Bdellovibrio bacteriovorus: one gene and its partner. The protein of the gene in region 1 binds, or shares a complex with, the protein of each later gene. Links are inferred from orthologs where the notes say so. Each region holds a gene or a part of one and is shown on either strand. Other genes may lie near its edges. The genes, in order: AZI87_RS04120 and uvrB.

Evidence for each region.
Region 2: the proteins of AZI87_RS04120 (region 1) and uvrB are in contact, whole or in part, in a crystal structure (PDB 7EGT), measured with the Thermus thermophilus proteins. The link is inferred for Bdellovibrio bacteriovorus from one-to-one orthologs. Residues at the interface, in WP_096412145.1 of Thermus thermophilus: His654, Arg656, Phe657, Gln666, Asp668, Glu669, Lys680, Arg681, Leu682, Ser683, Lys685, Tyr686, Ala687; in WP_096411307.1 of Thermus thermophilus: Glu23, Leu25, Arg26, Asp27, Gly28, Glu29, Arg30, Phe31, Arg55, Glu326, Asp327, Phe328, Glu379, Ser382, Gln383, His398, Gly400, Arg401.

The regions. Positions count from the first base shown.
Region 1 is NZ_LUKD01000001.1:871,932-886,732, forward strand. The notes cover bases 4,150-7,177. They hold AZI87_RS04120 (ATP-dependent helicase), read left to right. Parts: upstream 4,150-4,530; coding sequence 4,531-6,825; downstream 6,826-7,177. Other genes in these bases: AZI87_RS04115 (hypothetical protein), read right to left, coding at 4,150-4,344; AZI87_RS04125 (hypothetical protein), read left to right, coding at 6,916-7,177. Also shown: AZI87_RS04095 (inositol monophosphatase family protein), read right to left, coding at 1-332; AZI87_RS04100 (SPOR domain-containing protein), read left to right, coding at 472-1,293; AZI87_RS04105 (pectin acetylesterase-family hydrolase), read right to left, coding at 1,283-2,338; AZI87_RS04110 (hypothetical protein), read right to left, coding at 2,399-3,001; more of AZI87_RS04115, read right to left, coding at 2,998-4,149; more of AZI87_RS04125, read left to right, coding at 7,178-7,425; AZI87_RS04130 (hypothetical protein), read right to left, coding at 7,478-7,972; AZI87_RS04135 (hypothetical protein), read left to right, coding at 8,205-8,663; AZI87_RS04140 (flagellin), read right to left, coding at 8,711-9,544; AZI87_RS04145 (hypothetical protein), read right to left, coding at 9,739-10,242; AZI87_RS04150 (DUF1622 domain-containing protein), read left to right, coding at 10,499-10,849; AZI87_RS04155 (KamA family radical SAM protein), read right to left, coding at 10,879-12,063; AZI87_RS18095 (hypothetical protein), read right to left, coding at 12,072-12,260; AZI87_RS04160 (hypothetical protein), read left to right, coding at 12,382-13,755; AZI87_RS04170 (hypothetical protein), read right to left, coding at 14,278-14,801. UniProt on the Escherichia coli protein: A helicase with DNA-dependent ATPase activity. Unwinds DNA duplexes with 3'-5' polarity. Translocates on single-stranded DNA with 3'-5' polarity. Initiates unwinding more efficiently from a nicked substrate than double-stranded DNA.
Region 2 is NZ_LUKD01000007.1:1,286-15,995, reverse strand. What follows is about bases 8,616-11,552. They hold uvrB (excinuclease ABC subunit UvrB), read left to right. Parts: upstream 8,616-9,013; coding sequence 9,014-11,092; downstream 11,093-11,552. Other genes in these bases: uvrC (excinuclease ABC subunit UvrC), read left to right, coding at 11,186-11,552; AZI87_RS14160 (penicillin acylase family protein), read right to left, coding at 8,616-8,869. In the rest of the region: AZI87_RS14190 (S8 family serine peptidase), read left to right, coding at 1-1,440; AZI87_RS14185 (CarD family transcriptional regulator), read left to right, coding at 1,617-2,111; gltX (glutamate--tRNA ligase), read left to right, coding at 2,291-3,772; cysS (cysteine--tRNA ligase), read left to right, coding at 3,780-5,228; AZI87_RS14170 (hypothetical protein), read left to right, coding at 5,379-5,864; AZI87_RS14165 (DUF333 domain-containing protein), read right to left, coding at 5,930-6,436; more of AZI87_RS14160, read right to left, coding at 6,578-8,615; more of uvrC, read left to right, coding at 11,553-13,075; murein biosynthesis integral membrane protein MurJ, read left to right, coding at 13,072-14,637. UniProt on the Escherichia coli protein: The UvrABC repair system catalyzes the recognition and processing of DNA lesions. A damage recognition complex composed of 2 UvrA and 2 UvrB subunits scans DNA for abnormalities.

The DNA of each region.
Region 1 (14,801 bases):
CCATCCAACGGATCGACAATCCAACGGCCTTCCGGTCCGGCAGGCTTCACCTCGACCTTCGCCCCGGGCGCGCTTTTCGCGGCGAAGCTTTCTTCGCCCAAGAACTCAATTGTCGGAAAATTTTTCTTAAGATGCTCTGCGATGACTCTTTCTGATTCTTTGTCGGCTTCACTGACTAGACCGGCTTGGAACTTCTCTTCGATATGTTCTAAGTTACCGAAATAATTGAGAAGCACTTCGCGCCCCAAGCTGACAGCCTTGATTGCTGTACTTAAGACCTGCTTCCAATCCATTGATTTTGCGCCATTTTCCACGGTTTTCCCTTTGAACATTTCTTCTGATTATTGACCAGTTCCGAGACTTAAAGCTAACATGATTGAAGGGCCAAAGGAAGGGCCTTAAACTTTAGAGATGCTTTGTAAAAATCAGAGCATATTAACTCAAGTGAGTTTAAACATGAGGATTGAAAAAATGAGTTCTAAAACAGACGCGGTTGTGAAGCTTTCGATAGTATTTTTTGTTTCATTGTTGTTCTTCTCTGTAGGAACATTCGTTGGCAAAAAGTACAGTGACAACCAACATCAATTGGCGGCTCTTGAACCGCAAAAAAACAATGCTCACGGCGAACGTGAAGTAGCGTCTGTTAACAACGGTCATGGCGAAACTAAATCTGGGCAGATGACGGATGAAGAGATCGCAAAGCTTGCAGAAGAATTCGTGGCTGACGAAGTGGCTCCAGTTCCAGCGGCTCCTCATGGTGAAGAAGGCCACGGCGCTTCTCACGATGAAAAAACTGTCGGTCACGATGCTCACGGCGAAGTTGCTGAAACAAAAACTCAGACAGAACCAAAAGCTGAAACAGCGAAGCCTGCAAATCCTAAAGGTGACAAGCATTCTCCAGTAACTAAAACGGAAGAGCCTTCTTCAGCGGCTAAAAACATCGCTTCTGGAAAAGCTCCAACAACTCACGACGCGACGGAAAAAGCCGCAACAGTGACTAAAGAAGAGCGTCTTCCTTCTTCACTTCCAAAAGATGTAGCGCAATACACTGTTGGAAAATTCACGGTGCAAGTAGCTTCTTACACAGACGAAGCCGAAGCTCAAAAATTGGCTTCAGATCTTAAAGGCAAAGGTTACAGCGCGTTCTACGTACCTGCTAATATCAAAGGCAAACAATACTACCGCGTCAGCGTGGGTCAGTTTGCGACTCAAAAAGAAGCTCAGTCTTACCGCACTGAACTTCTTACGAAAAGCAGAGTAGGTTCGGCGATCGTTCAACGAATCACTGAATAACAGATACACGAATCGTTTTTTTCAAATCCTGATGAACCCCGTGAGAAATCACGGGGTTTTTCTTTATCCCGTACACCCTCAAGGCAAAGTCCCACGCTGTTTCGCCTTTCATATCTTTCACCGACGCTGTCTGGTCCCGTTGCAAAAAGGTGTGAGTGACGACATCCGCAACCCATGTTTTTACATTGGCAAAGGGAGCGGCAATCACGGCGATTCCCGAGGGCCCTAACACCAAGGTGCGATGAGCTTCAGGCGTGATGTTGCCAAACACCATCGACATCACCATATCCTTTGTCGACTGCATAATACCAATATTCCAATCAGACAATTTTGCGAATACAGGTCCCATCAACGGAGCTATAAACCCATCGTCGACGGATGCCATCAGTCCAATTTTCGCAAATTGCGCAAGATAGTCTTGAGTCAGTAAAGGAGTAAACTTCTTCCAAAAGTTTTTTCCGAAATGCAATCCCGGGCTGTCAGCAATAATTGTTTTACGTGTACCGACCCCTAGGTAAGGTCGCATCGTTTCCGTGTGCAGAAGAGCCCCAATCGCTCCGGCGGACCATCCCCACACTGTCAATTCGGAAAGGTTTTTAAAGTCGATGATCCGCTGTTGATCTAAATAAGCGAAAGCCGCTGCGACATTCGTGGCACCCGTGTGATAGAGAGTCGCTCCGGTCTTATAGTGAGCCTCGTGAGTTCCGGCAAAAACGTCGCCCGTGCAATAAGGAAAGAAGAGGGCCGAATGCTCTTGCCACGGATTGCTGGGCTTTTCTTGCGCCATCACAGTGGTTTGGGGATCTCCCGGCAAGGGAGCAAGACGAGTTAATGGGCTTGAGCCGTAGCAAGTACCTTCCGACCAACAGGCTCCCCCACCCATGAATTCGATCAGCAGCCTGTCATCGTCTTTGCGATCAAGATAGACGCTATAGACTTCCCCATTTCCACAATGGGTGCCCGGAATGTCTATCTTCTGCCATGTTCTTGCTTCGGTAATAACACTGAATAATGTAATTAAGGCGAATAAAGAATATGTTTTCATGTCCTCATTTTTCGCGAGAACACGGAACGTGGAAACAACTTTGTTAACATTAGACTATGGTTAGAGAGCGAAGCGCACACCCAAGCGGATCACGACACTCCACACAGGATTTGGGTCGAAGTCCGATGCGATAAGGGCGCGACCCTCAACACCGGCAACAAAACCAAAGTTCTGAAGTCGATAAGCTCCTTCGCCACCGACAGAGAGTCCCGACATCATCTTGATGTTTTCTTTATCAGTGCGGCTGTCACCCATCAAAGTTGTCTTCACTTCTTCTTGATAGCCACCTAAACCAACGCCACCATACAAGGCGCCAGACAATTCGTTTTGCACTTTATTAACTAGATGGTAGCGACCCCACACCAAAAGTTCTTGATGAGTGCGCTCGATACTTGAAGTCGCGTTTCCAGAATCTTCAGAGTAACGCGCATATTCAGCCAGAAAACTGAGACGTTTTTTTTGATAACCAAAAGAGAAATTTAAAGGCTTCACATCTTCGATCTCTTGCGAGTTTGCCCGCTCATAGCGCATCTCGGGATTGATCAGATTGACGGTCAGATAAGAGGGAGCTTCCGGAGTCACCTTCGGCATTCTTGCACGTGATTCCTGCGCCCAGCTCACAGAAGAAGAAATTACCAACGCGAGGAAAACAAGAGCTCTCATTGCAAGCTGCTTTCTGTGACTGAAGGCGTTTCAACCGGAGCAACTTCCACTTTAGGCACCAATTTGAATTCAGACTCGGCCATCTTTTCGCAAGTCAGCGCTTCTTCCGTCGTTGCGACTGAGGAAGAAATGACTTCAGCTAAGAACTGACACTCTTCTTCACGGTAACTCTCATTCAGGGCAAACATCGACTTCAAAAATTTGTCAGCCGTATAATAATTCAAATCCAGCTTATCGAAGTCGTCTTTCATTTTCGGCAGAACTTTCACAATCAACTTTGCGATGTCTTTACGTGCTTGAAGATCTTCGATCCCACGCGCTTTAGAGTAAATGTCCGTATAACGTTTAAGAACGCGAGAGAACTGCGTTCCCAATGAATACGCATAACCCGTAACGTAGTCAGAGAAACGCGCCTTATCAGCAGCCCCGGAATAAAAGATATTTAAAGACCTTTTGATATTTTCCACTGACGGCAATGAGTTCACGGATTTCTCGTCGCGTACCTTTAAAGAACGTGTCGCTTTTTCAGAAGGCAAAGACTGCGCGATAAAATCAGGGTCGCCGGTGTACATCCAGCCCCAGTAATCAGCAAGACCTTCATTCAAACCGCGAATGATCGCCAGGTGATAGTACATGTGCATTTGGGCTTCGCTCATTTCTTCGCCCGTACTGATAGGCAGAAGACGACGGTGACGAACAGAAAGATCTTCTACGATCGCACGCTCTAAGAAGTTTTCACGATCATGAATTTGCGCGCGTTCGTCACCCATCACAAGTTTATAAAACAAAGAATGAAAGTGTTCGTGAGCCAAGATCCCACCGTTGATAGGAATTGGAAGACCTTCTGAAGAATAAGGAACTAAAAGCATGGAGTCCGTATTGCCATCATAGAAAGCGTTGTTCGTCAGACCGCCACGAACCTTCACAGCGACACCGACATCGCGAGGCCACTTGTTCACTCCACCAGCTCCTAACTCTTCATCCAAAAGCGCCAGTCTTTGCGTGTGCGCATAGATTGTAACTAATTGCTGAGTCATTTCATTGGCAGGAATGAAAGCTCCATCCGAATTTTTAATGAAACGACCTTGAGGAGCGGAACCTTGTAATTGTTTATTGGCGATGCGAGGGCTTAAGAAGAAACGCACAAACTTACCGGCCACGGTTTGCAGATCCGTGATGCCCTTCAATTCGAATATATCCAGAGAGTAGGAGCCTTTCGAGTTGCTCATAGGAGCTAAAACTCGGACGCTGCCCGTTTCCGTAGCAGAATCTGTTTGCGGCGCACAGGCTGCCAACACAGATACTGAAATTGCTGCTATGATCCGACTGAAAACGTTCTTCACAAAGTCCTCTCTAAGCACTATAAACGGAAGGTCCCTAAAGCCCATTGACCAAACGCGTTATAGTTATAGTTAAAATGGGCAAAAAACTCAATGAAAACTTAGGGATAGACAAACTTTGTCAGTCCCACTAAAGGTTCGACAGTGAAAGGGCTCTGGAAGGGGCCCCTCTTGTGACGAGGAAAAGCCATGGATGTACTTGATTTTGTTACGAAAGATTTAAACCCTCCGCAAAAAGACGCTGTCGAAACCCTTGAGGGGCCTTTATTGATTTTAGCGGGTGCCGGCTCGGGAAAGACCCGCGTTCTTACCCATCGCATGGCCAATATCATCGGCCAAGGGGTTGCCGCCCCCGATGAGATCCTTTGTGTGACCTTCACCAATAAGGCCGCCAAAGAGATGGAGCATCGTATTTACAAGATCCTTTCTGAGATGGGTGCACATGTTCGCGCTCAACTTTGGATCAACACCTTCCACAGTTTCTGCGTGCGCGTGCTTCGTCAACATATCACTTTGCTCGACTACAAACCTTTCTTCGGCATCTATGATTCATCCGATACGTTAAGCCAAATCAAAAAGGTTATGACGGTGCTGAATATCAACGACAAGATGTATCCGGCGAAAAACTTCCAAAGCCGTATCAGCAGCGCGAAGATGATGGGACTTTCGCCAGAAGCTTTCGAAAAAAATGCGAAGCGCTTGATGGATGCAAAAACGGTTGAGGTCTATAAGGCCTACGAAGTCGAAATGAAAAAAGCGAACAGCTTAGATTTCGATGACTTGTTAATGAAGACCTACGAGCTTTTCCGCATGTACCCTGATGTTTTAAAAATGTATCAGGAAAAATTCCGTTACATTATGGTGGATGAGTATCAAGACACCAATCACATTCAATATCTTTTGGTGCAGATGTTGGCGAAGGCTCATCGTAATCTTTGCGTTGTGGGTGATGAGGATCAGTCGATCTATAGCTGGCGTGGTGCTGATATTAAAAATATTCTGGATTTTGAAAAAGACTTCCCGGAAGCCAAAGTCGTCAAGCTTGAAGAAAACTATCGCTCTTCGGCTAACATTGTGAATGCCGCGACTTCGGTGATTAAAAACAATTCGCAAAGAAAAGATAAAACTCTTTTCACTTCGAACAATGCCGGTGACTTGATTCATGTTCGTGAAGAAAAAAATGAATACGATGAAGCGAAGTTTGTCGCAAAAACCATTCAGACGATGATGAATGAGGGCGAAGGCTCTTACAATGACTACGCTGTCTTCTATCGTACGAATGCGCAGTCTCGTGTTCTTGAAGAACAAATGCGCACTTTGGCCATCCCTTACCGCCTGGTGGGCGGCGTGCGCTTCTATGAGCGCATGGAGATCAAAGACATTCTTTCGTACATGAAGCTTGCGATCAATCCCGCCGACGATATTGCTCTAAAACGTATCATCAATGTTCCCGCACGTGGAATAGGTAAGACGACGATTGAAAAACTGGAAGAGTACGCTGCTCAACACGGAACCAGCATGTATCTTGCCGCGGGCAAAGCCTGCGATGATCGCATCTTCAATGCGGGAACAACAGGAAAGATCCGTCGCTTCTTGGAATTGATGGATGAATTGCAAGCCAATGCTTTGAATTTCAAGATTGTCGATTTCTATCACATCGTTTTGGATCGCACAGAGTATTTGCTGAACTTGAAAAAAGACGAATCTCCAGAAGCGCAAGCTCGTATCGAAAACTTAGAAGAACTCGACAATGCCATCGCCCAGTTCGCGAAAGAGCGTGGTGACGAAGGAACTTTGACAAGCTTCTTAGAAGAGATGGCTCTAGTCAGCGATGTGGACTCTTTAGATCAAGAGCAAAACTCGGTCACTTTGATGACTTTGCATATTTCCAAAGGTTTGGAATATCCTTACGTCTTTGTTGTGGGGATGGAAGAAAATCTTTTCCCAAGTGGCCGAAGCCTGGATAGCGATGGTGAAGAAGACGTTGAAGAAGAACGCCGCTTGGCTTACGTGGGCATGACTCGCGCTCGCCAGAAATTATGGCTGACTTACGCCAAAATGCGTCGCGTGTGGGGACAGGAGCAAATGAATCCTCCATCTCGCTTCATTAAAGAAATTCCGAAAGAGTACGTGGACTTCAAAGCGGCTATTGCCGAAGGACCTCGCTTTGTTTCACGCTATGGCTCTAGCTCTTACGATGCGGATGGAGCCTTCGACAGCCCTCGCTGGGGATCGTTGGCATCGGATCGCAACAAAGCACGCCCACAAAGTTTTGATGATAGCCAAGCCTTTCCGGACTATGAAAATGAAGGCTCGCAAGGCGGTCAGTTCACCAAAGGCATGCGTGTTCGTCATCCTACCTTCGGCGCCGGCACTGTCTATGCGACCGAAGGAACGGGCGAAAACTTTAAAGTCAGCGTGATGTTCACAGATAATACGGTGAAGAAATTCGTCGTGAAATATGCCCGTTTAGAGCGCATCTAGAATATTGATATTGAGCATAATTTGTATTTTTGTGTTGCCAAAATCATGGTTCCTGACAAATCTAGTTTGGCTACCTGAGGAGGTACTACTGTGAAAAAGTTTTTTGTTGTAGCATGTTTATTTGTTTCATCTGTTTCTTTTGCTCAAAGACCAGCTCCAGCTCGTTCTGTAGCGTCTAACGGCGAAAACACTGCAAGCATCAGCTTGGGTATGAGCAGCTCTGCGCTTAACATTGGCGGCAGATTAGAATTCAGCCAAGAACAAGGTGCCTTCGGTGGTTACGCATTCTTGCAAACTGAAAAGAAAGATGCGGGAATTCCGCAAATCCTTTCTTTCGGTGGTCACTCTTTGATCAAGCTAGTTGATGCATCTAATGTAAATGCATACATGGCTCCAGGTGTTGGTATCTCTATGATCAAAATGGATGGCGCTGATGACAAAACTGTTTTCGGTCCTTCTTTCCGTTTCGGTGGTCAAATCAAATTGCCTCGCGGCGCGGGCGCTCTAGGTATCGAGCGCATGGAAATCTGGAACTGGTTTGATGATGAAGCTGCAGGTTCTGCTGCTATCACTTCAGCAGTTTACTCTTTCAACTTCTAATTTTGAATTTTAGAATTGAATAAAAAAAGCCCGGCTTTCGCTGGGCTTTTTTTTATTCACAAGGTCCTTCGTATTTATCATTCTGAATCAAATGACCGCGGGTTTCTCGGAACGAGGATTGAACCTGTACCGCCTCCCCTTCTAAAAGATCTCCATCTCCGGAGCCACCGCCTTGATCGATGACTTGCACGTAGTGCGTGAGTTCATGAACTAAAGAATCTACCGGCGTTCGAGGATGTTTATAGGACGCGCGTTTATTCATAAGATAAATCGTGTTGGTATTGCCATCGTAAACGTTTAAGAAAAAATCAGGGCGAATTCCCCACCATTTTTCCATGGCGTCTTGAAAGACAACGAGGTCCGTCTGGCTTTCAATTTTAAGATTTACAGTGCCTGTTTTAGTGCTCTTCATTCGATTGCGAACAACTTTAAGCAAGCACTCTTTGTTGTCCTGAAGTTTGTCGGCATCCCAGTATTCAGTATTTTGAGCGAAGCTTGTGCTTCCGATAAGAAGAATCATTAACAGCGAAATTACAGATTTCAACATAGGCACCTCATTGAATACCAAAGACTCTTGGTAGCAGGTTGCAAAGGGTTGGCCATGAAACTGGCGCTTGTTTGTCGTTTTAATGGGTGTTCAGCACAAGAATCAATAGCCAAGTCCGCTTAGCGCGGGTCTATGTCAAAAATATCGACAGACTTTATTTGGAGCCCGAGCAAAGTCTTGGTGAAAATCAACGGGCGTTGCCCCTGCTCGTTCGGAACTGTAATCTTGAAGTATGAAAACACTTAAGCACGTCCTACTTGCAGTTCTAGTTCTTTTACCATCTCTTTCTTTTTCTGCACCCGCAGGTTTTTTTCTGACCAATACGAAAGAGATCACCGAAGACATGGTGAGCTTTCACTACATGTCTAGCGACGGAACCTTTGATCTAAAATGTGCGCATGTTTTTGATAAACCTGATGCCCATGATTGGGACGTTTGGTGCGGCAAAGGAACCAAGTGGTTGCGCCAATTCCGAGTGCACTTCTTAGTAAGACAATATCAGGGAAGAGATTCGCAGAAATCGGCTTTTGAAGTTTTGTATTGGGTGATTGATCGTGATCAAAAGACGCCGAAGTTTTCTTCAACATCGTCTTGGATTCAGTTTAACAATCCGTCAAAACTAGAAATTATGAGATTCAGCCAAGGTGTTGAAAACGACTACGCTTACTTGACTGTTGAACTTAAGCCATAAAAAAAAGGGATGACCGCTTTCACGGCCATCCCCAACGGAGAAATCAATTAACCAATCAGTTTCAATGCCAATTGGTTGGCTTGGTTTGCTTGCGACAACACGGAAGTTCCCGCCTGCAATAAAATATTATTTCGAACCATTTCACTGGAAGCCGCCGCGATATCGGTATCACGAATACGGCTGTTTGCTGCTGCCAAGTTTTCTTGAGTAACACCCAAGTTGTCTACGGTTGATGTCAGACGATTTTGTAAAGCTCCCAGATAAGCGCGTGTGCCGCTGACATTTGTTTGCGCATCATCAAGACGTGCCAACGCTTCTTGTGCGCCTTCTTTCGAAGAAAAATCAATTCCATCTAATCCCAGAGCATCGATCGTCGCCGCGTGTTTGCCGGCATCAAAGGAAATGCGATCGGCAAAATCATCATTGCCGATACCCACTTGAAAATCGAACTTAGGAGCAGAGCCATCAAGAAGCTTCGTCGTTCCCCATGTCGTTGACTTCGCAATACGCTGCATTTCGTCTTTAAGCTGAGTAACTTCTTTGTTAAGCATACCGCGCTCAGTTTCGCCCACCGTATCGGAAGCCGCTTGGATTCCTAATTCACGTAAGCGCACTATGATGTTGCCGATTTCGTTCAAGCCACCCTCTGCTGTTTGAATCAGGGAAATACCATCGTTCGCATTTCGTTGGGCTTGAGATGCAGAGCGAATCTGCGCTTTTAATCTTTCGGAGATAGCTAAGCCAGCGGCATCATCAGCTGCCTTGTTGATACGACTGCCTGAAGATAACTTCGCCATAGAATCATTGATAGCTCGTTGCGAACCTACCAAGTTTCTTTGTGCATTCAGTGCAGCGATATTTGTCGTAATTCTCATTCCCATAAGTTCCTTCAAAGTGGCGTGATAAATTTTTCGGTAATCACGATGGGAACTTCACAAGACTATGGGATAAATTTAGGAAGACATAGCAAACACGAGATTGTTGTAAAGGACGAGTCCTGCGCAAGATTGAATCACTTTCGTGTTTCGAGGTGAGATTTTCCCCCGAGAAGCCTCAGGGGAAAATGCATCAATGTTTATCTCGGCTGAACAACATCACATGTTGGGAAAGTGAAACTTTTAAAGAAAGAAGTTCCCGCTTCACCACGAGTCACGTGAACCTGTGTAGAAATTGTTCTTGGCACAGTCACGTCACGAGTTCCCCACTCTGTGCAAACTGGTGTTTGCTCGCCAGAACCTTCAAAGCGTAAACACTCTGGAGCTTCGTAAGTGCGAGGTGCTGTTTTGTGAACTGTTTCATAACGAGCACAAACCCAGTCTGTGATCGGACCGCCACCTTCACCTTCAGGAATGTTTCTTTTTACCGGAACAAGCTCGGCACACTCTCTTGTTGCGCTGATGGCTCTGATCTCATAGTCCGTCATGCAGGCATTTGACAAAGAGATGCCATGCAAATTGTAGCCATGTTCAACGACAGCATCGCGATCCGCGAAGATCTGACTCCAGGAACTTCCAGCATGAACGGCGAACGCACTTGAAGAAATAACCAATGTTAGTAGAGAAACAAATACTGATTTCATAAAATACCTTTTTTCTGTTGTTTTAGTGTTTTTCAAAGTTGCGCAACAGCCATGGAATGTTCCGCAAAATTTCCGGTAACGTAGCGGAACACTCCGCGAACAGTCTAAATACAAAAATGTAATTGTGGTTCAGCAGGTAAAAAGAAAGTGTGTGGTCTGAACGTACCCAGAAAAGAAGTGTCGAATTAAAGATTTTCAAATCCGAAATTTGCGAGACACTGAAGACGCTCCTATACCGGAAATTTGGAGGAGTTCGATGCTTCACGAGAACGTACGACAAATCGCTGTGGCCTTTGAGCTTGCGGGCATTGGCACCATTATTATTGGTGCCATTTATTCTACTGGAAAATATTTAAAACACTATTTTAATAAAGATCCGGAAGGATATCGCAAGTATCGCAGCGGTATGGGAAACGCCATTCTATTGGGACTGGAATTATTGGTTGCCGGAGACATTATCGGAACCGTCGCCGTTGAGCCCACTTATCAAAATTTAGGAGTGTTGGGCCTTATCGTTTTGATTCGAACTTTTTTAAGTTGGTCTTTGAGCGTAGAGATTCATGGGCGTTGGCCTTGGCAGGAAAACAACAAAGACCTTAAAGAATAATTTTAAAAAAGAAAATCCGACTCAAAAGTTTAGAGAGACTTTGAATTCTTAAGCGCAAGCCATTCTTCTTCATACAAAGAGACATCTGGCTTTTTTATTTTTTCTGGAGCGGGGCTGACGTATTCCGCCTTCACTCCGTCCCAACCGATGTAGTGACGAGTCAACCCTTCTTGCCCGACCTCGAAGTTCGGCACAAGATACGTTTTTCCTCCACCGTTCGGAATATCTAAAGAAAGATTCGGCATCGCGAGTCCGGAAAGATGACCCCACAACTCTTTTTGAATCTCTAATGAGTCTTCAACAGATGTCCGCAAGTGATCGGTACCAATCGAAGGATCGCATTGGAACATGTAATAAGGCTTCACACGTAAATAAAGCAAACGACGATTTAAAGCTTGGACAATTGCAGGATGATTGTTGATGCCGTTAAGTAAAACCATTTGATTCATCACCGGAACGCCGTTATCGACGAATCTTTCCAAAGCTTCAACAGCTTCCGCTGTGAGTTCTCGCGGATGATTGAAATGAGACATTAAAAAGACGGGCTTGTGTTTCTTTAAAATCCTCACCAAGTCATCTGTCACACGCATAGGACATACCACAGGCATACGGGAACCAATGCGAATGATTTCGATGTGCTCAATATTTCTTAGGTCCGTCAGTACACGGTCAAGTTGCGCATCACTGACAGTTAAAGGATCTCCGCCAGAAAGAATAACTTCGCGAAGGCCCGTGTGTTTGCGGATGTAGTTGAGCGCTTGCTCGTATTCGTCGTTTTTAATAAACGCTTGTTCTTGTCCGGTGAAATGTTTACGCGTGCAAAAGCGACAATAAACACTGCAGATATCCGTGATCAAAAATAAGGCGCGATCCGAATAGCGATGAATCACGCGAGGCGCGGGATTATTTCTTTTCTCTCCCAAAGGATCGAGCATCTGCTGCAAGCCTTCTTCGATTTCATATTTTTGCGGCATTAAGATCTGACGGATCGAATCGCCAGGCTCCCCCGCAAGGCTTGCGTAGTAAGGCGTTGTGCGAATATTAAAAAGTTCTTTACCACCTTGAAAAGCCAGACGCTCTTCTTCGGAAAGCGTGAAGTGTTTTTCAAAATCGCTTTGCGTTTTCAAGCTATGGCGAAGCTGCCAGGTCCAATTATTCCAATCAGACTGGGAAACATGCTCTGGCTTAGGGCTTCGAGGGAAATGAAACTTCATCGTCGTGGTTATGAATGAAACTGAGTTAATAGGCAAGACGTCTTATAAAAGTGACGTGAATGGGCGCTTTCAGGGTGTTTTTCAAAGTTGGCGGTCGTCAGCTCTAAATCACTGATTTCAGGTGTTTTTTTAGCCTTCTCAGGGTGGGACACCAGAAGTTTTACAGAGAGCCACTTGCGATTCCCTATTCTCAACATGAGAACCCTTTGAAATTTTCATCACTTACCCCCTCTGGCACCAAGCCCTCAAGTTGGCGCGGCCCTCGCTTTACATCAGGTTAGGAAAAAGGGTCTGGAAGACCCATATATAGGAGGACTTATGAAAACTTTCACTTACCCAACACACAAATGGGTCTTAACGGCGACACTGCTCGCTGTGCTAGGTTTAAATGTATCTTTCAACACTCATACTGCGGGAGTGGCGTCTGCTGACTTCGCCTCTACAGAAGGTGAAGGCATCACGCCATCAAAAATCTACACCGCCGACGGTGTGGTCCCAGTAAAATACATTGATAACGGTGAAGACAAAGTCCTCGCGTTAGTTCCAAAGAAAATGACAGAAGGTAAAGCCTGCGACTCTTGCGGCTACGAATCCTATCCATTAAGTGTAAAAAACAAAGAAGACATCGACAGCTTGAATGTCGCATTGATGAAAGCCATCGGCGCCCGCTTGACGACTCAGGAAAAACCGAAGGCGGAGGCGACGCAGGAAGTGGAAGCGTCGGGCGATGCCAAGATCAATCCATTCGCATCTCTGGAAAAATGTGACGACAAGAAAAGCAACTCTGACGTTCTTTCTTGCCGTACTACTAAATATATCCGCATTCTTAAATCAAACGCGAAATCGATCAATAAAGAAGACGCTTATGATTACTACAAAGAAAATATCGAATCTTTGATCTTGAGCGAAATCGCTGAATCTCGTCGCATCGTAAACGGCCAAAGAAGAGCATCCGTAATGCCAGGCCAATGGAGCTTCTTCAGCGAATCTGATTCCGCGATGAAAGATCCTGCGGCAATGCGTGATGAAGCACTTAAACTTGTACGCGAATTGATCAGCGGCGTTCCAGGCAAATTCGAAGATGTAAGAAGAAGATTGATTTCTGCCGAGTCAGAGATGATCCGCGCCGAAGCTCTTGAACTACAACAAACATATGTTCAAGCTAGAGACACTAAAGATCCATATCTTGGAAACTATTTGTTCAACGAAGGTAACTACCGTAGAGCAGACCTTGAATCATTGCTGAATAATGTCCTAAGCCAAACACAAATGGGTCTTGAAGGTTTGAAATCTTCTGAGACAAGTGCGACTTTGAAGAACCAGTATATGACTGAAATCAACTCGTACATCCAAAAAATCTACAACGGTATGAATACTGATGTTTACAACTTCATGGGAGCTGGAATCGGCGGAGGCACTACTGTACTTCCAGGTGTAAGCTTAGATTCTCGCCTACAAAACCCAGGGCGCATGGGAACAACGACGACAATAGTTCCAGGTGTTTCAACAAGAACAGGAGCAAACCTAACAGTTTCCCCTGGAATCGTAGTTCAACCACAAGTTACGACTGTCCCTGGAACTACTCTACCGAACTTCCTGCCGCAAACTAACAACGGCGTAAGCTTCGGCACAGTATCGCCAATCTCTCCGCAATCACTGCAACAAAGACTCGACATCCGCGGCAGATTCTAAGAATACAGCAAAAGAAAAAACTAACAGTTCCTCCAACGGGCTCACGACGGGCCCGTTTCCTATTTTAACTAACGACGTGACGCAAACGCTTACTTCCACCGTGGAAGTAAAATTTCATTCGAAGAGTCACCCCGACGATTTCAAAAATCAAATCAACGTAAAAACCGGCGAAGCCCAGAAAAAACACCAGCTCCCATTTCGGGATTTTTTTTTATTGTCTAGAGATGGAGTCGCCTCAGCAAGATTTGCAAGGGAAGTGGTTTGATGCTTCTCCGAAGGAAGGCCTTCGCCGGCGCACGATGCGCGAACCGCCTGAAAGGCGGCGGCGACGAACCACGATGGTGTGCCGACCGCAGCGAGAAGCTTCAAACCACTTCCCTTGCAAATCCCCCGCTCGAAGCCAATTCCAAGCCCCAGAAAAAAAATCCCGAGGGACTTTCGTCCCTCGGGCCCTGCTCACCACCAAACAAGATGTAATCATTTAGTCATCAAGCTGTCGTACAAGTTGCAATCAAGTTGTTATCAAAAGCTGATGGCGGCTTTAGATGCAAATCCAAATGTAAAACTATTCTCTAAACCGTCGTTGCCATTTTTAAAGGCGTCACCCGGGAAGAGAAGACCGACTTGATTCACCCACTGAATTCTTTCAGATGGTCTGTAAATCACTTCGATATCCCATTCTAGGCCCAGATCTTTTGAAGAATCAACAGAGTTTTTTACGACATTAGAAATTTGTGCCCACACGAGTGTGTTGCGAACATCCACTTTTTCATTCCATGCGTAGTTCACTGAAGGTGCAACGTAGATGGTGTTGCTCACAAGTTCATCATCCGCAGAGTTTCCAACATTCGCAGAATTTCCCGCCGTTGCATCCGCTTGAGAAACATCTGTGCGGTACGCATTCGTGTTCAAGAAATCTTTTCTGCCTAAACGGTGATTGAAAAGAAGCATTGCCGGCCCGTAGTTGCGGTTGAAAGCGTAACCGCTGAACTCTGTTGATGACGGGTCATCTCCAGTCGCCATACCTAACATCAATTTGTAATCCC
Region 2 (14,710 bases), on another replicon or contig:
AAATTCCAGGCGGCTTGGGCGCAGGGTTTCACAGGTCGTAACCAAATCGTATCTATGGCAGACACAGGTTTAGATTCTGGAAACGTGAATGCGATTCACGGGGATTTCGCGGGGAATGTGATCTCGGGATATCCTTTCGGTCTTTGGTCAAAAACTTGGGACGACCCCATGGGACACGGAACTCACGTAGCGGGTTCGGTGATGGGAAATGGAAAAGCTTCTGGTGGACTTCTAAAAGGTGGCGCTTATGAAGCAAAAATGGTGGCGGAAGGTATGTGGTCACCAATGCTTAAGAACTTAAGCGTTCCATCCAAACTAGGTGATTTGTTTGCAAAAGCCCAAACTGATGGCGCTAGCATTCACACAAACTCTTGGGGTGGTGCTCGTACGTTTGGTGCTTATGATAACTTTGCGGTTCAAGTAGATACTTGGTTGTACGACAACCCAGATATGCTTGTTCTTTTCGCGGCTGGTAACAGCGGTGCGGATAAAAACAAAGACGGTCGTATTGATGCAAACTCTATGGCTTCTCCAGGAACAGCGAAAAACGTTCTTACTGTCGGCGCTTCTGAAAACGTGGTTACAACAGGTGGTATCCAAGTTCCAATCAGCAAATTAAGAGCTGCTAAAGACGAATGGCCTTCAGAGCCGATTTACAGCGACTACATCTCTAACAACGAAAACGGTATTGCGATGTTCTCTTCACGTGGACCCACTTCGGATGGTCGTGTGAAACCAGATATCGTGGCTCCGGGCACAAACATCTTGAGCGTGAAGTCTCAACAAAAAGACGCTTCTGAATTATGGGGCGCTTACAATAAAGACTATGTTTGGTCGGGTGGTACTTCGATGGCGACGCCACTAACGGCGGGGGCAGCAGCCGTAGCTCGTCAGGCGTTGGTTGAAAAATTAAACATCCAGAAACCATCAGCGGCTTTGATGAAAGCGACAATGATTCACACGGCAGTGGATATGTATCCGGGTCAGTTCGGTGAAATCGGCGCTTCTCGCGGGCAAGAGATTTTGACTCGTCGTCCAAATTCGGATGAAGGTTATGGTCGCGTGGACGTTCAAAACATCGTGAATTTGGGTTCAAAAACTCAGTTCATCGACAACCGCCAAGGTGTGGCGCAAGGTCAGGAAGTTTCTTACGAGTTCACTTTGGCTCGTGAAGGAAAGCTTTACGCAAACCTTGTTTGGACCGATGCTCCGGGGTCAGCGAATGCGGCTCAAGCCCTCGTAAATGACTTAGACTTAGTTTTGACTCTTCCAAATGGTCAGACTCTCAGCATGAATGATCACGTCAATAACCTTGAAATGATTGAAAAGTCCGGTCTTCCGGCTGGATCTTATAAGCTCACTGTAAAAGGCTTTAAAGTTCCGCAAGGTAAGAATGGCTCGCAAGCTTACGCTCTTGTTTACACTGCAACAGAGCTCTAGTTTGTTAGTTTAAATAGCTGAAATGCTTAAGAAAAGGCTTGGGTAATCCCAGGCCTTTTTTGTTCTGAAAAACCCTCTGAAAATATTTCCTAACACCCCGCTCTCGTTTGATAACTTGCGTCAGATTTGATAGAACAGACGAGGTTGAAACTCTGTCCAATTAAGGGGGAGGTCGAATGCAGACGTTTAATGTTGGTGATAATGCTGTTTATCCCGGCTATGGCGTTGTAAAAGTGGTTTCTATTGAAACCAAAGAAATGTTGGGAACTAAAACAACATTCTACAACATGCAACTGGTCGACACTGGCTTAAAAATCATGATCCCTACTACGAACGTAAAATCTGCGGGTCTTCGTCCTATTATCTCTAAAGACGAAGCCAACAAAGTCGTGGGCATTCTTAAAGAAAAAGACATCAAAATCGACAATCAAACTTGGAACCGCCGTTACCGTGAGTACATGGAAAAGATCAAAACAGGTTCCGTTTTCGAAATTGCTGAAGTTTTACGCGATTTATTCCTGTTGAAAGCAGATAAAGAGCTTTCTTTCGGTGAGCGCAAGATGCTTGATTCTGCGCGCAGTCTTCTTTTGAAAGAGCTGACATTGGCGACGAGCCAAGAAGAGCTTTTCATGGAAGAAGAAGTGAAGGCCATCTTCGGAATCACAGGCTAGTCGGTCGATGAAAAGGGCCCATCTGACTGCGTTGTCGGGGGTCCTCCTTCTCTCCGCCTTGCAGCTGAACCCTTTTGATCGACCTTGAGTGGTAGACTTAGAATAAAAAACATAATAAATTCGAGGCTTGGTTTCTAACCAGGCCTTTTTTATTTGTGCCTGGGCAACTTGGAGTTCTCATGACCTCAAAAATTTCGCCTCATCCTCGTGTTCGTTTTGCACCTTCTCCGACGGGTTATTTGCACGTTGGGGGAGCTCGAACGGCTCTTTACAACTATCTTTACGCTAAGAAAAATGGCGGTGAGTTCATTCTTCGTATCGAGGACACCGATGAGGCTCGTTCCACGGAAGAATCTTTGCGTGGCGTGGTGGATGACCTGGTGTGGTTGAATCTTCTTTGGGCGGAAGGTGTGGATCCGAAAACCTTGAAAGATGTGGGACCTTTGGGGCCGTACCGTCAAAGTCAGCGCCAAGATATCTACAAAAAATATGCGGATCAGCTTTTAAACGCAGGCAAAGCTTACTACTGCTTTTTGACTGACGAAGAAATTGAAAAGCAACGTGAAGAGGCGAAGGCCGCGGGCCGTTCTCCGCATGTGAATTCTCCTTACCAAGATTGGCCTTTGCAAAAAGCTTTAGAGCATATCGAAAAAGGCAATAAAGGCGTGGTTCGTTTTAAAACCAAAGGTTTGGCGAAAGACTACACCTTGAACGACTTAGTTCGTGGCGAAGTGAAATTCCCATCAGACATGGTCGGGGACTTTGTTCTTCTGCGCTCAGACGGTATGCCAGTTTATAACTTCTGCTGTGTTGTGGATGATCACTTGATGAAGATCACGCATGTATTCCGTGCGGAAGAACATCTGCCAAACACGCTTCGTCAAATGATGATCTATGAAGGTTTGAATTGGCCACTTCCTGAATTTGGTCACATGGCTTTGATTCTAGATGAAGATCGCCAAAAGCTTTCTAAGCGTAAAGGTGCGGTTGCTTGTGGTCTTCTAAAAGAAGAAGGTTACTTAGCTTCTGCGGTTTTGAATTTCATCGCTCTTCTTGGTTGGTCTCATCCGGAAGGTAAAGAGATCATGTCGGTTGATGATATGATTCAAGCATTTGATATCTCTCGTCTGAATCCTTCAGGCGCGATCTTTGACCGCGTGAAGTTTAAATGGATGAATGCGCAACACTTGCGTGCTCTTCCGAATATGGAACTTTGGAATGCGATTCAACCGTTCTTAGCGCGTGAGAAAATGGAGCTTCCGCAAGATCCGGTATGGCAGGATAAATCCATCACGGTGTTTAAGCCGTACATGGAAATTTTGTCGGATGCGATTGAGCTTTATAAACCACTGAATGACAAATCGTACGTGATTCTTCCGGAAGCGGAAGAGGCGATGAAGTGGGAAAGCACGAAAGCAGTCTTGACGGCTTGGAAAGAACTCGTGAGCGCTCATACGTCTGACTATATGACGGAAGAAGAGTTCTTGAAAATCCAAGATGAAGTGAAAAATAAAACGGGTGCAAAGGGTAAAAACCTTTTCATGCCGATTCGTGTGGCTGTAATCGGAAAACCTCATGGCGCGGAATTAAAAATCCTGGTGCCATTGATGAAAAAAGATTCTTTGATCGCGCGTGCGGAAAAAGCTTTGGCTCAACTATAGGTGAACGATGTCTTTAAAGATTTACAACTCTCAGTCTAAGCAGCTTGAAGAATTTGTGCCTCTGACTCCGGGTCAGGTGAAAATGTATGTCTGCGGTCCGACGGTTTATAACTTTCTTCACGTCGGAAACTTCCGTGGAGTTGTTTTCTTTAACTTAGTTCGTAATTGGCTTGAGTCTTCTGGTTACAAAGTGGACTACGCACTGAACTTCACAGACGTGGACGATAAGATTATCAATCGCGCGCATGAACTGGGTATGGATCCTCATGCTTTATCTGAAAAGTACATTGTGGAGTATAAAAAAGATTTCGCTTCTTTAGGTCTTCGTCCCCATGATCACAATCCGAAGGTGACAGAACATATGGACGGCATCGTCGATATGGTGAAGACTTTGGTTGAAAAGAATATTGCCTATGAAACTCAAGGGGACGTGATGTATTCCATCGCTTCCTTCGAGGGCTACGGTAAGCTGAGTGGTCGCAACCCTGAAGAACTTCAGGCGGGCGCCCGCGTAGATATCGATGAAAAAAAGCGCAACCCGATGGATTTCGCTCTTTGGAAAGCGGCGAAGCCAGGTGAAGTGTCTTGGCCTTCTCCGTGGGGGCCAGGTCGACCCGGCTGGCATATCGAATGCTCGGCGATGATTCAAAAAATCTTTGGTGATCAGATCGATATTCACGGCGGTGGTATGGATTTGATTTTCCCGCATCATGAAAATGAAATCGCACAGAGTGAAGGATGCACCGGTAAGCACTTTGTAAAATACTGGATGCACAATAATATGCTGAACTTCGGCGGACAGAAAATGTCGAAGTCCTTAGGTAATGTTGTAACGATGCGTGAGTTCCTAGAGACGAACAACGCGGAAATCTATAAGTGGATGGTTCTTTCGGTTCACTATCGTACAATGAGTGACTTCAGTGATGCAGCTGTTGAAAGGGCTGTGTCGGGCTTAGCACGTATTTATTCTGCACTTTCTTTGGCGGATGATTATGTAGCCGAAGGTGTTGCTCCCGATGCTGGATTTGAAAAAATCACGCAAGAAGCTTGGAAGAAAGTGGAAGCGGCTTTGAATGATGATTTCGGAACACCTGAGGCTTTTGCTTCTTTGTTCGAAGTCGTTCGTCAGTTTAATTCTCAAGTTCGTCGTGGCATGAAATCAAACCCGGCGGTTCAAGGGAAGGCTGTCGCATTTAAAAACTTTGTCGCTAAACTCGGTCGTCTTTTAAGCCTGTTCCAAGAGCCTGCGGGTCCTTTCTTGATTAAGCTTGATGATATGCTACTTGCAAAAATGAACGTGAAGCGCGCGGATGTAGATGCCTTGGTTGCGGAACGCACTCAGGTGCGTGAGGCCAAGGACTTTGCAAAATCCGATGAGCTTCGTGCGAAACTGACGGGAATGGGAATTTCTGTCAGCGACACGCCGACAGGAAGTTTCTGGGAAGTAACTAAATAATCTTAAAACGCCAGCCTCGCCTGGCGTTTTTTTCAAAAAGGGCTGTGAGTTTGCAGCTCTCTGATTAATCCTCTGTAATTTCTGTGTGCCTTCTTTCCTTTGATTTTGAATCGGATAAGATCCCGTCATTCAAAATCAAAGGAGCTTTTTATGCGTCTTTTAATTGCTACTCTCTTATTGGCCTCTTCTTGGGCGCAAGCCCGCACATTACCTTCAGTTGAAGAGAAAATAAATCCCTCTTCAATCGATCAAGTGATTCGTTTGGTGGATAAAGATTCACCAGGGTCTTCAAATTTAAAGGTTTCTGTTGTCGTCACGGATTATGGAATGAGCACGGATGTATCGCCAAGACATGCGATTTATCTGACGTTAGCAAGTCTTGCGGAAATGGGAAATATCTTTGCTGATTTCAGAATTACGGAACAGGCTTATAAGTTTATTTCGGCTCAAAGAATTGCCGCTGGTATTTATGAAATCAAAGCGCAGGTGTATGATGAGACCTTCAAAGAGGTGACTTATACGATTGATGCGACAAAGATGTTCAGTGATGAACGTAAACTTCGCAATAACTGCGGAAGCGCTTTCTGTGATGGGTTCTTAACGACGACGGTGGAAGTAAAAGAGACGGCTAAATAAGTCGCTCGTGTGTTCTAAAAACTTTTCTAGTAAAAAGGGAGCTTCGTGCTCCCTTTTTATTATTCTTAAAGACCAGCGACGATAGATTGAAGATCCGGGATGTCCGCCAATTTTTTGCCTTTTACGACGGCCTTCGTACTTTTGCTAACGACGCCGAAAGGGATGTTACCCCACCATTTTTCTACGATAGAGCCATCTGCATTTTTAGTCGTCATTTTGCAGGTGTCATAAGTGCCGGCTGGAGGAGCTTCAACTTTTTCTAAGACACCTCCACTAGTCACGCAGTTAGCAAGAATCTGCTTAAAGCGCTCTGGAGAATAAAGGTCCGTCACTTCCAGATGTTCAGAAACCACGTCATTTCCCATCGTGGCTTCGTATTTGACGGTCCACTTCTTAGTTTCTTTATCGAACTTAACAACTTCTTTTACGATGCGCACAGATTTTTGAGTGCCATCACGTTGTTGAACCGTGCCTGTCCATTGAACTTTGTCTCCCACGCTGGGATATGCCCAGGCTTGCAGGGAGAACGAAGAAACCACCAAAGCGGAAAAAAGTTTATAAAGTTTCATCATGCCTCCTGTATGGGATCCAGAATGGCACGAGATTTTTAGGCGGGGAGCTATTCTTTGGTGAGATTGCAATCATACAAAGAAGGGCTCCGCATTTGGTCTGAGCCCTTATAAAACTGCAATAGATGTAAACGAAAATCGGGCTTATTCTAAGGTAAGCACGTGGGTTTTAACCTGTTCGATATCTTTGTCATCCATCCATTGTTCGCGGTATTTGCCTTCGATAAAAAGATGAACTTGATCTTTATAGAACGGGGAGAGCATATGGCCAGATATACCGATCGGATTGATGCCCCAGCTTTTTTGAGGTGAGGCGAAATCAATGATTCTGCGAGTGGATGGACCGGCTACAACTTTAAAGTCGCCACCCATGCCGCGCATTTTGTTGTTGTTGATTTCATTGTAGGCTCCGGGAATGGGGTAGGGACCTAAGTTGAAGACTTTATTTAAGGGCGCAGTTCTGCCTAAAGGATGTATGTATTCAACAGTATGTATCTCGCCCCAGGTTTTGTTTTGCACCTTTTCAATCGCTTTTTTGAAACCTGCAGTGATTACTTCAGGTCTTTTCAAGTCTTTCCACCAAGGCGCCGTTTCGTTCAAGATCGTACGACGATAGAATTGCCAAGCGTAAGGGGTGTTAAGGAAAGTTTGGCGTTCCTCTTTTGAAAGTTTCTGCAGCAGAAGTTGGATGTTGTCGCTATTCCACTGGTGGTAAAGACTTGCCGCTGTCGACGAGATATCGGATCGATGATTCCAATCTTTAAGATCTTGCAGGGCTTTTTCATATTTTTTGTTTTCTTCTGGCGATAAATGAAGATCTGCCAGCAGTTTTTCTAAGATTTCTGGGGTAAAGGCGTTGTAGTTGTCCGTTTGCAGGGCCTTAAATTCTTCTGCATTCCACACATCTTTTTCGGAAAGGGCTTTGACGATAGTTTGATAGCGGTCATCGGCTTGGAAATCTCCGCGGATGTTTGTTGGAAGACTTTCGGGGCGTGAGTTCGCAGTCACAATAAACCCTGAAGGTGGATTCACAGAATGGGGCTTCTCGTTCCACTCTAAAAGGCGAAGGTATTCATCATCGCCAGAAGCTCCATCAAGAAGCATGTCTGAATTTGGATTCTTTTTAACGGCGATATCACCGAAGATCCACCAAGCAATGTTATCGGCGTCAGCGTACATGACATTAAGTCCCGGTGCTGTTGCCGATTTTAAGGCAGACTCAAACTCGGCCATGCTTTTTGCTTCGCCCATCATGCGTAAGGCTTTCATGGGGTTGTTTTCTTTTCTATGAAAAGCCCACTTTAGCGCCAGATTTTTCTCTGTGAAGATTCCGTCCATCAAGGGTCCGTGCGGAGTTTCAATCATAGGTAAAGTGACGTCGATGCCATCCTTCACTTTGATTACTTCGTTCCACTCTTGGTAGCTGACAGGTTTCTTATTGAAGAGCACCGTTTTTTTCTCAGTGTCCAAAGTTTCGCGATAAAGATCCATGTCATCGGAAAGAGACATAGTGAAACCCCAAGCATGATGACGGTTGTGACCTAAGATCGCAAAGGGAACGAGTGGAAGATAGTGACCGTAAAGTTCAAATTCCGGTGTTTGAATATGCGCTTCCACCCAAACTGCGGGCAGTGCATAACCAATGTGGGGATCGTTGGCGAAAATACTTTTTCCTGATTGTGATCTGCTGGGGGCAATCAGCCAGGCATTACTTCCTTCAAAGTGGGGAGTAAATAGTCCTTCAGTAAGAGCTGGTAACGCAAGGCTGTTACTGACAATCTTTAGCGGCGCGGTCAAAGGGTTGTTTCTTAAAGCCTGAAACTGTTCTTCAGAAAGTTTTTTTGCCAGTTCTGACATCAAAGGATCTGCTTTTAAAGCGATGCCAAAACTATAAGCCATGTGGCCGGTCATGACGTAAGCATCCATTGGGGTGAATGGACGGGGTTTCAGCCCTAGGGTTTTCATTTCAAAAGGCAAGGGGCGAGTGGCGACGTACTGATTAACGCCGTCGAAATAGGCTTCCATCTCGCTCCACAGGCGTTCATCAAAGGTGCCTGTTTCTTTTTCGTGTTTGAGCATGCGTTCGACAGCAGGTTTAATCATGAGGCTGCGATAAAGTTTGTCGCTGGTAACGGCCACGTCTCCAAAAGCCTCACTCAATTCTCCTTGAGTCATGCGGCGTGAAAGTTCCATTTGAAAAAGACGCTCACTTGCCATGACAAAACCTAAGGCTCTTAAAGCATCGATCTTGTTTTGTGCTTTGATGTGCGGAATGCCGAAAGTGTCCCTAGTGATTGTGACCGGAGCAGAAAGACCTTCCAGTTTTAGTTGTCCGTCCATAGGCGCTACGGATTGCTTCATAAAAAAGTAGACGACAAAGACAGCTATACAGATCAGAGCGGTAAGAACGAGCAGAATTCGCTTTAAGTTTTTCATAGTAAAACTCTCGAACGGAGCTCAGCTCGAAGCAAGGGACTTTCCATGTCACTATGCAGAAATGAAGGACTGGACTTTGGATTGACGCAATGTAGACCCAAAAAAGAAGCAGGCACCTTTCAAAATTATGCTATGCTCGAAGGGATGGCCTCTGCTTATAAAAAGAACTTTCAACTAGTATCTGAGTATAAACCTTCTGGGGATCAGCCGCGTGCGATTCAGCAGATGATGGAAAACTTTGATGCTGGATTAAAACATCAGACACTCTTGGGTGTGACGGGATCGGGAAAAACTTTTTCGATGGCGCACACTATTGCGAAACTCAATCAACCGGCATTGGTGCTGGCTCCGAATAAAACTTTGGCGGCCCAGCTGTATGCGGAGTTTAAAGAACTCTTTCCGCACAATGCGGTTGAGTACTTCGTCAGCTATTACGATTATTATCAGCCGGAAGCTTATATTCCGTCGACGGATACCTACATCGAAAAAGACTCTGCGATCAACGAACAGATCGATCGTATGCGCCACTCAGCGACGCGCTCGTTGTTTGATCGTCGCGATGTGATCATCGTCAGCTCCGTTTCTTGTATTTACGGTTTGGGTTCTCCGGAAGCCTACGAAGGCATGATGATTCAAATCGTGTCGAATACCGAGATGAAGCGCGATCATTTGATTCGTGAGTTGATACGTATTCAGTATCAGCGTAACAACGTGGATTTTTCGCGCGGAACTGTGCGCGTTCGCGGCGATAATGTCGAAATCTTTCCTTCATATGAAGAAGACCGCGCCGTGCGTGTGGAATTCTTTGGCGACTTTATCGAGCGTCTTTCTTGGATTGATCCATTAACAGGTCAGGTTTTAGAAGAGCTTGATCAAATCGGTATTTATCCCGGAAGCCATCACGTCACTAGTGATGACAACTTAAAACGTGCGATTCGCACGATTCAAGATGAACTGCGTGAACGTCTGGTTGATCTGAATAAAGAGGTGAAGTTTTTAGAAGCTCAACGTCTTGAGCAAAGAACTTACTATGATATCGAGATGATGGAGCAGATGGGGTTCTGTCAGGGGATTGAAAACTACTCTCGTCACATGACAGGCCGTGGGCCGGGTGAACCACCTCCGACACTTTTAGAATACTTCCCGAAAGAATTCGTGACCTTTATCGATGAGTCCCACGTGACCGTGCCGCAAATCGGGGGGATGTATCGTGGAGACCGTGCTCGTAAAATGACTTTGGTCGAACACGGTTTCCGTTTGCCTTCGGCTTTAGACAACCGACCTTTAAACTTTCAAGAGTTTGAAACGATGATGGATAAGGTTGTCTATGTATCGGCAACGCCGGGGACTTACGAGTTGCAAAAATCTGAAGGTATTATCGTTGAGCAGATCATTCGTCCGACAGGCTTGATTGATCCTGTCGTTGAAGTGCGTCCGGTCAAACACCAGGTCGATGATTTGTTAAAAGAGATCCGTGATCGTATCAAAAAGAATGAGCGTGTGCTTATTACGACGTTGACGAAACGTTCAGCGGAAGACTTGACTGAGTATTATGAAAATTTAGGTATTAAAGTTAAATATCTGCACAGTGAAGTTCAGACGGTAGAACGTACAGAAATCTTGCGCGACTTGCGTTTGGGAGTTTTTGACGTTCTTGTGGGTATCAACTTGTTAAGAGAAGGTTTGGATATCCCAGAGGTCAGTCTTGTTGGTATCACCGATGCCGACAAAGAAGGTTTCTTGCGTTCGGAGCGTTCGTTGATTCAAACTATTGGCCGTGCGGCTCGTAACTTAAATGGGCATGTGATTCTTTACGGAGACACCATCACCGAAAGCATGGCCAAAGCCATGGGTGAAACCGAACGTCGTCGTCGCATTCAGCAAAAGTACAATGAGGATAACGGCATCACTCCGCAGTCGATTCGTAAAAGAATCAAAGAAGGACTGGGCGAAGTGTTTGACGGAACTTTGGCTGGCGGTCCTCTGCAAGGAGAAAATAAAACTGCAGCTGTGGTTACGAAGTTCTCGAGTCAGCCGGATAAACTTCAAGAAGAGATCGCTAAACTGCGCGCGAAGATGAAAAAACTTTCGGCCGAGCTGGAGTTTGAAGAAGCCGCGAAGGTTCGCGACGAAATCAAGCGTTTGCAAATCATTGAACTGAACATCCGCAGCGGAGAAGTGGAGCAAACCAGCGCAGAGGTCCTCAAAGATGGCCTTAAGTAGAAATCATCTCAAACCCTCCTCTGACTGCGTTGCTCGTCGTCGACGTACGAGATGTACGCCTTCCTCCTCGCGCCTTGCAGCGGAGGGTCTGATATGATTTCTAAGTTTGAGGAAGTGCGCGATAAAGTCAGGGAGTTCCCGGTACAAAGCGGGGTCTATCTGATGAAGGGCCACGCCGATAAGATCATCTATATCGGTAAGGCGAAGAATCTGCGCGCGCGTGTTCGAAGTTATTTTACGGACAGCAAGGATCATTCACCCAAGACGCGGTTGCTAGTTCAGAATATTCATGAAGTTGAATACATTCTAACTAAAACCGAAGTCGAAGCTTTCTTATTGGAAGCTTCGTTAATTAAAAAACACCGTCCGAAGTACAACATTCGTCTTCGTGATGACAAAGCTTATCCCTACATTCGTTTTACTTGGGCTGATGATTATCCTCGTCTTTACGTTGCTCGCAAAGTGAAGAAGGATGGGTCGCTTTATTTCGGCCCTTATACTTCTGGATTTGCTGTTCAAGGCACCATTCGTTTTTTAAATCGAACTTTTAAGATTCGTGATTGCACTGATGCGGTTTTTAAATCTCGCACGCGTCCTTGTATGACTTATCAGATTGGCCGTTGTACAGCACCTTGTGTAGATTACATCACACAGCCTGATTACCGTGAAGAAGTCGAAGGCGCGAAGTTATTTCTAAAAGGACAGAATAAGAAGGTCGTGAAATCTATCACCGAAAGAATGATGGTCGCGGCCGAAGAAGAAAAGTTTGAGGTGGCGGCTCGTCTACGCGATTCTGTACAAGCGATTAAAGCCATTTTAGAAAAACAAGCCGTTATCAATGACACGTCTGAAAAAGATCAGGATGCGGTGGGTTTCTTTGGCGATCATCGTGGTTGCTTGGTGGAAACTGTGCACGTTCGTTCAGGGCGGGTGATTGGAACTCGATCTCACTTCTTACCTCATTTTGATCCTAATGATCCGGCGGAAGACCCACGCGAATGGCTGGTGGACTTCCTGAATCAGTATTACGAAGACAACTTTATCCCGGACGAAGTCCTGTTGACCGTGGATATTGGCAATGACTTAACAAAGTTGATGGGTGAAGTCTTAAAAGAACGCTCCGGTAACAAAGTCGTTGTGCGATTTGCGACGGATGAGCGTGGTCGCAATTTGATTGATATGGCGAATGAAAATGCCAAAGCTCATTTCTTAAAATACGTCTCTAAGTCCGAAGAAAAACTTCGCGGTTTGGACGAAATCAAAGAAAAACTTTCCTTGCCAGAGCTTCCTCGCCGTATTGAGTGTTATGATATCTCGACATTCCAAGGGGCGGAGACCGTCGCTTCTCAAGTGGTCTTTGAAGATGGTGTTCCGGCGAAAGAACATTATCGTCGCTATAAAATTAAAACGGTTCAAGGCATTAACGACTTCGCCTCTATGTATGAGGTCTTGAGTCGTCGATTTAAGCATACTGAGTACGAAGATCCACAACTTATTGTGATCGATGGTGGTAAGGGGCAATTGACTCAAGCCATTCGTATTTTACAAGAGATTGGCCGTAGCGATATCCCGGTTGTGGGATTGGCGAAGGCGCGGACGGAAAGTGACTTCCAGAAGCAAGAAGTGGAGTCGACCGAGGAACGCTTCTTCCTCCCTAACAGGTCCAATCCGGTGATCTTTAAGCATAACGCGGAGGCCTTGCATATTCTGACGGGCATTCGTGATGAGGCCCATCGCTTTGCCATCACGTACCATCGTAAGCTTCGTGAAAGCAGTTCTTTGGAAAGCGAACTGGATTATGTTGTGGGATTGGGCGAAAAAAGAAAGAAAGTTCTTTTGACTCGCTTTAACTCTATTGATGAAATCAAGGGTGCCGTACCCGAAGAGATTGCAACCCTTAAAGGTTTCAACCGTGTATTGGCGGAGCGCATTCTGCTTCAATTGAATGAACCAGATGATGAAGATGCTGAGGTTGAAGAGTGAAAAGTCATGCCCTGTTAGTAGGTTTGGGAATATTCTTAAGTCGTATTGCAGGGCTGGTTCGTGAAAGAGTTTTCGCTCATTTCTTTGGAAACTCGGATGCCGGGGATGCTTTTAAAGCGGCCCTAAAAATTCCCAACTTCCTGCAAAATCTTTTTGGTGAAGGTGTGCTTTCCGCAAGCTTCATTCCAGTCTATGCTCAGCTCTTAGCAAAAAAACACGACGAAGAAGCCGCGAAGGTCGCATCTGTTATCGGCAGTCTTCTATTCCTGATGACGTCCTTCTTGGTTTTAGTGGGCGTTTTTGCAACTCCTTTCTTAATTGATCTTATTGCTCCAGGCTTCCAAGGTGAAAAGCGCGCTTTGACAATTCAGATCGTGCAGATTCTTTTCCCGGGCACGGGATTCTTGGTTATGTCGGCTTGGTGTTTGGGGATTTTAAATTCTCACCGTAAGTTTTTTCTTTCGTATGTGGCTCCCGTTATTTGGAACTTGGCAATCATCTTCACGTTGGTGATGTGGGGAAGTAAGCAGGGTCAGTATGACTTGGCGGTCACAGTTTCTTGGGGACTTGTTGCCGGAAGCTTTTTGCAGTTTGCGATTCAATTGCCTTCCGCACTTCGTCTGGGGAAAAAGATTTTTCCTTCATTGGATTTGAAATTAGACAGCGTTCGTTCCATCACGAAGAATTTTGCTCCCGTGGTTGTGTCCCGTGGTGTAGTTCAGATCAGCGCTTATATCGACAATATGTTAGCGAGCTTGCTTCCAACAGGAGCCGTTTCTGCGTTGGCCTATGCGCAAACTCTTTATCTTTTGCCCGTGAGTTTATTTGGTATGAGCGTCTCTGTGGCAGAGTTACCCGCTATGTCGCAAGCGACGGGGTCTGATTTAGAAATCAAAGAATATCTGCAAAAGCGTTTGAATCGGGGACTTGAACAAATCGCTTTTTTTGTGATTCCTTCTGCAGTCGCATTTTTCTTTTTAGGTGATTTGATTGTGGGGGCGGTTTTTCAAACAGGTGAGTTCCAGAAGGAAAACACTGATTTCGTTTGGATGGTTTTGGCTGGTTATTCTGTGGGGCTTTTAGCTACCACATTAGGGCGCTTGTATTCTTCGACTTTCTATTCATTGAAAGACACAAAAACGCCACTTCAGTTTGCGATCATCCGCGTGATCTTCACAACTATTTTGGGTGTGATCTTCGCATTCTACTTACCTGAAACCTTGGGCTTCGAACGCCAGTGGGGAACGGCCGGCTTGACGGTGTCAGCTGGATTAGCTGGTTGGATCGAATTCTACTTCCTCCGCAAATCATTGAATAAAAAAATCGGGCACACGGGATTAAAAATCCCATTCCAAATCAAAGTATGGTCCGCCGCCATTATTTCCGCATTATCAGGAGCCGCTATTGCTCGCTTCGTCCTGCAGTCCGATCTCCATGTTATCATTAGAGCCGCCATCGCTCTTTCTATCTACGGCTTACTGTACTTCGGATTAGGATACGCTTTCAAAATTGAACAAACCAAATCCGTGGCCGATAAAATCCTGCGCCGATTAGGAAGATAGATTTCACGAATCGAATGGCCGTTGCTAGTCGCTCCGATAGAAGTCGTGACAACATGATCTATGGCAAAAGATC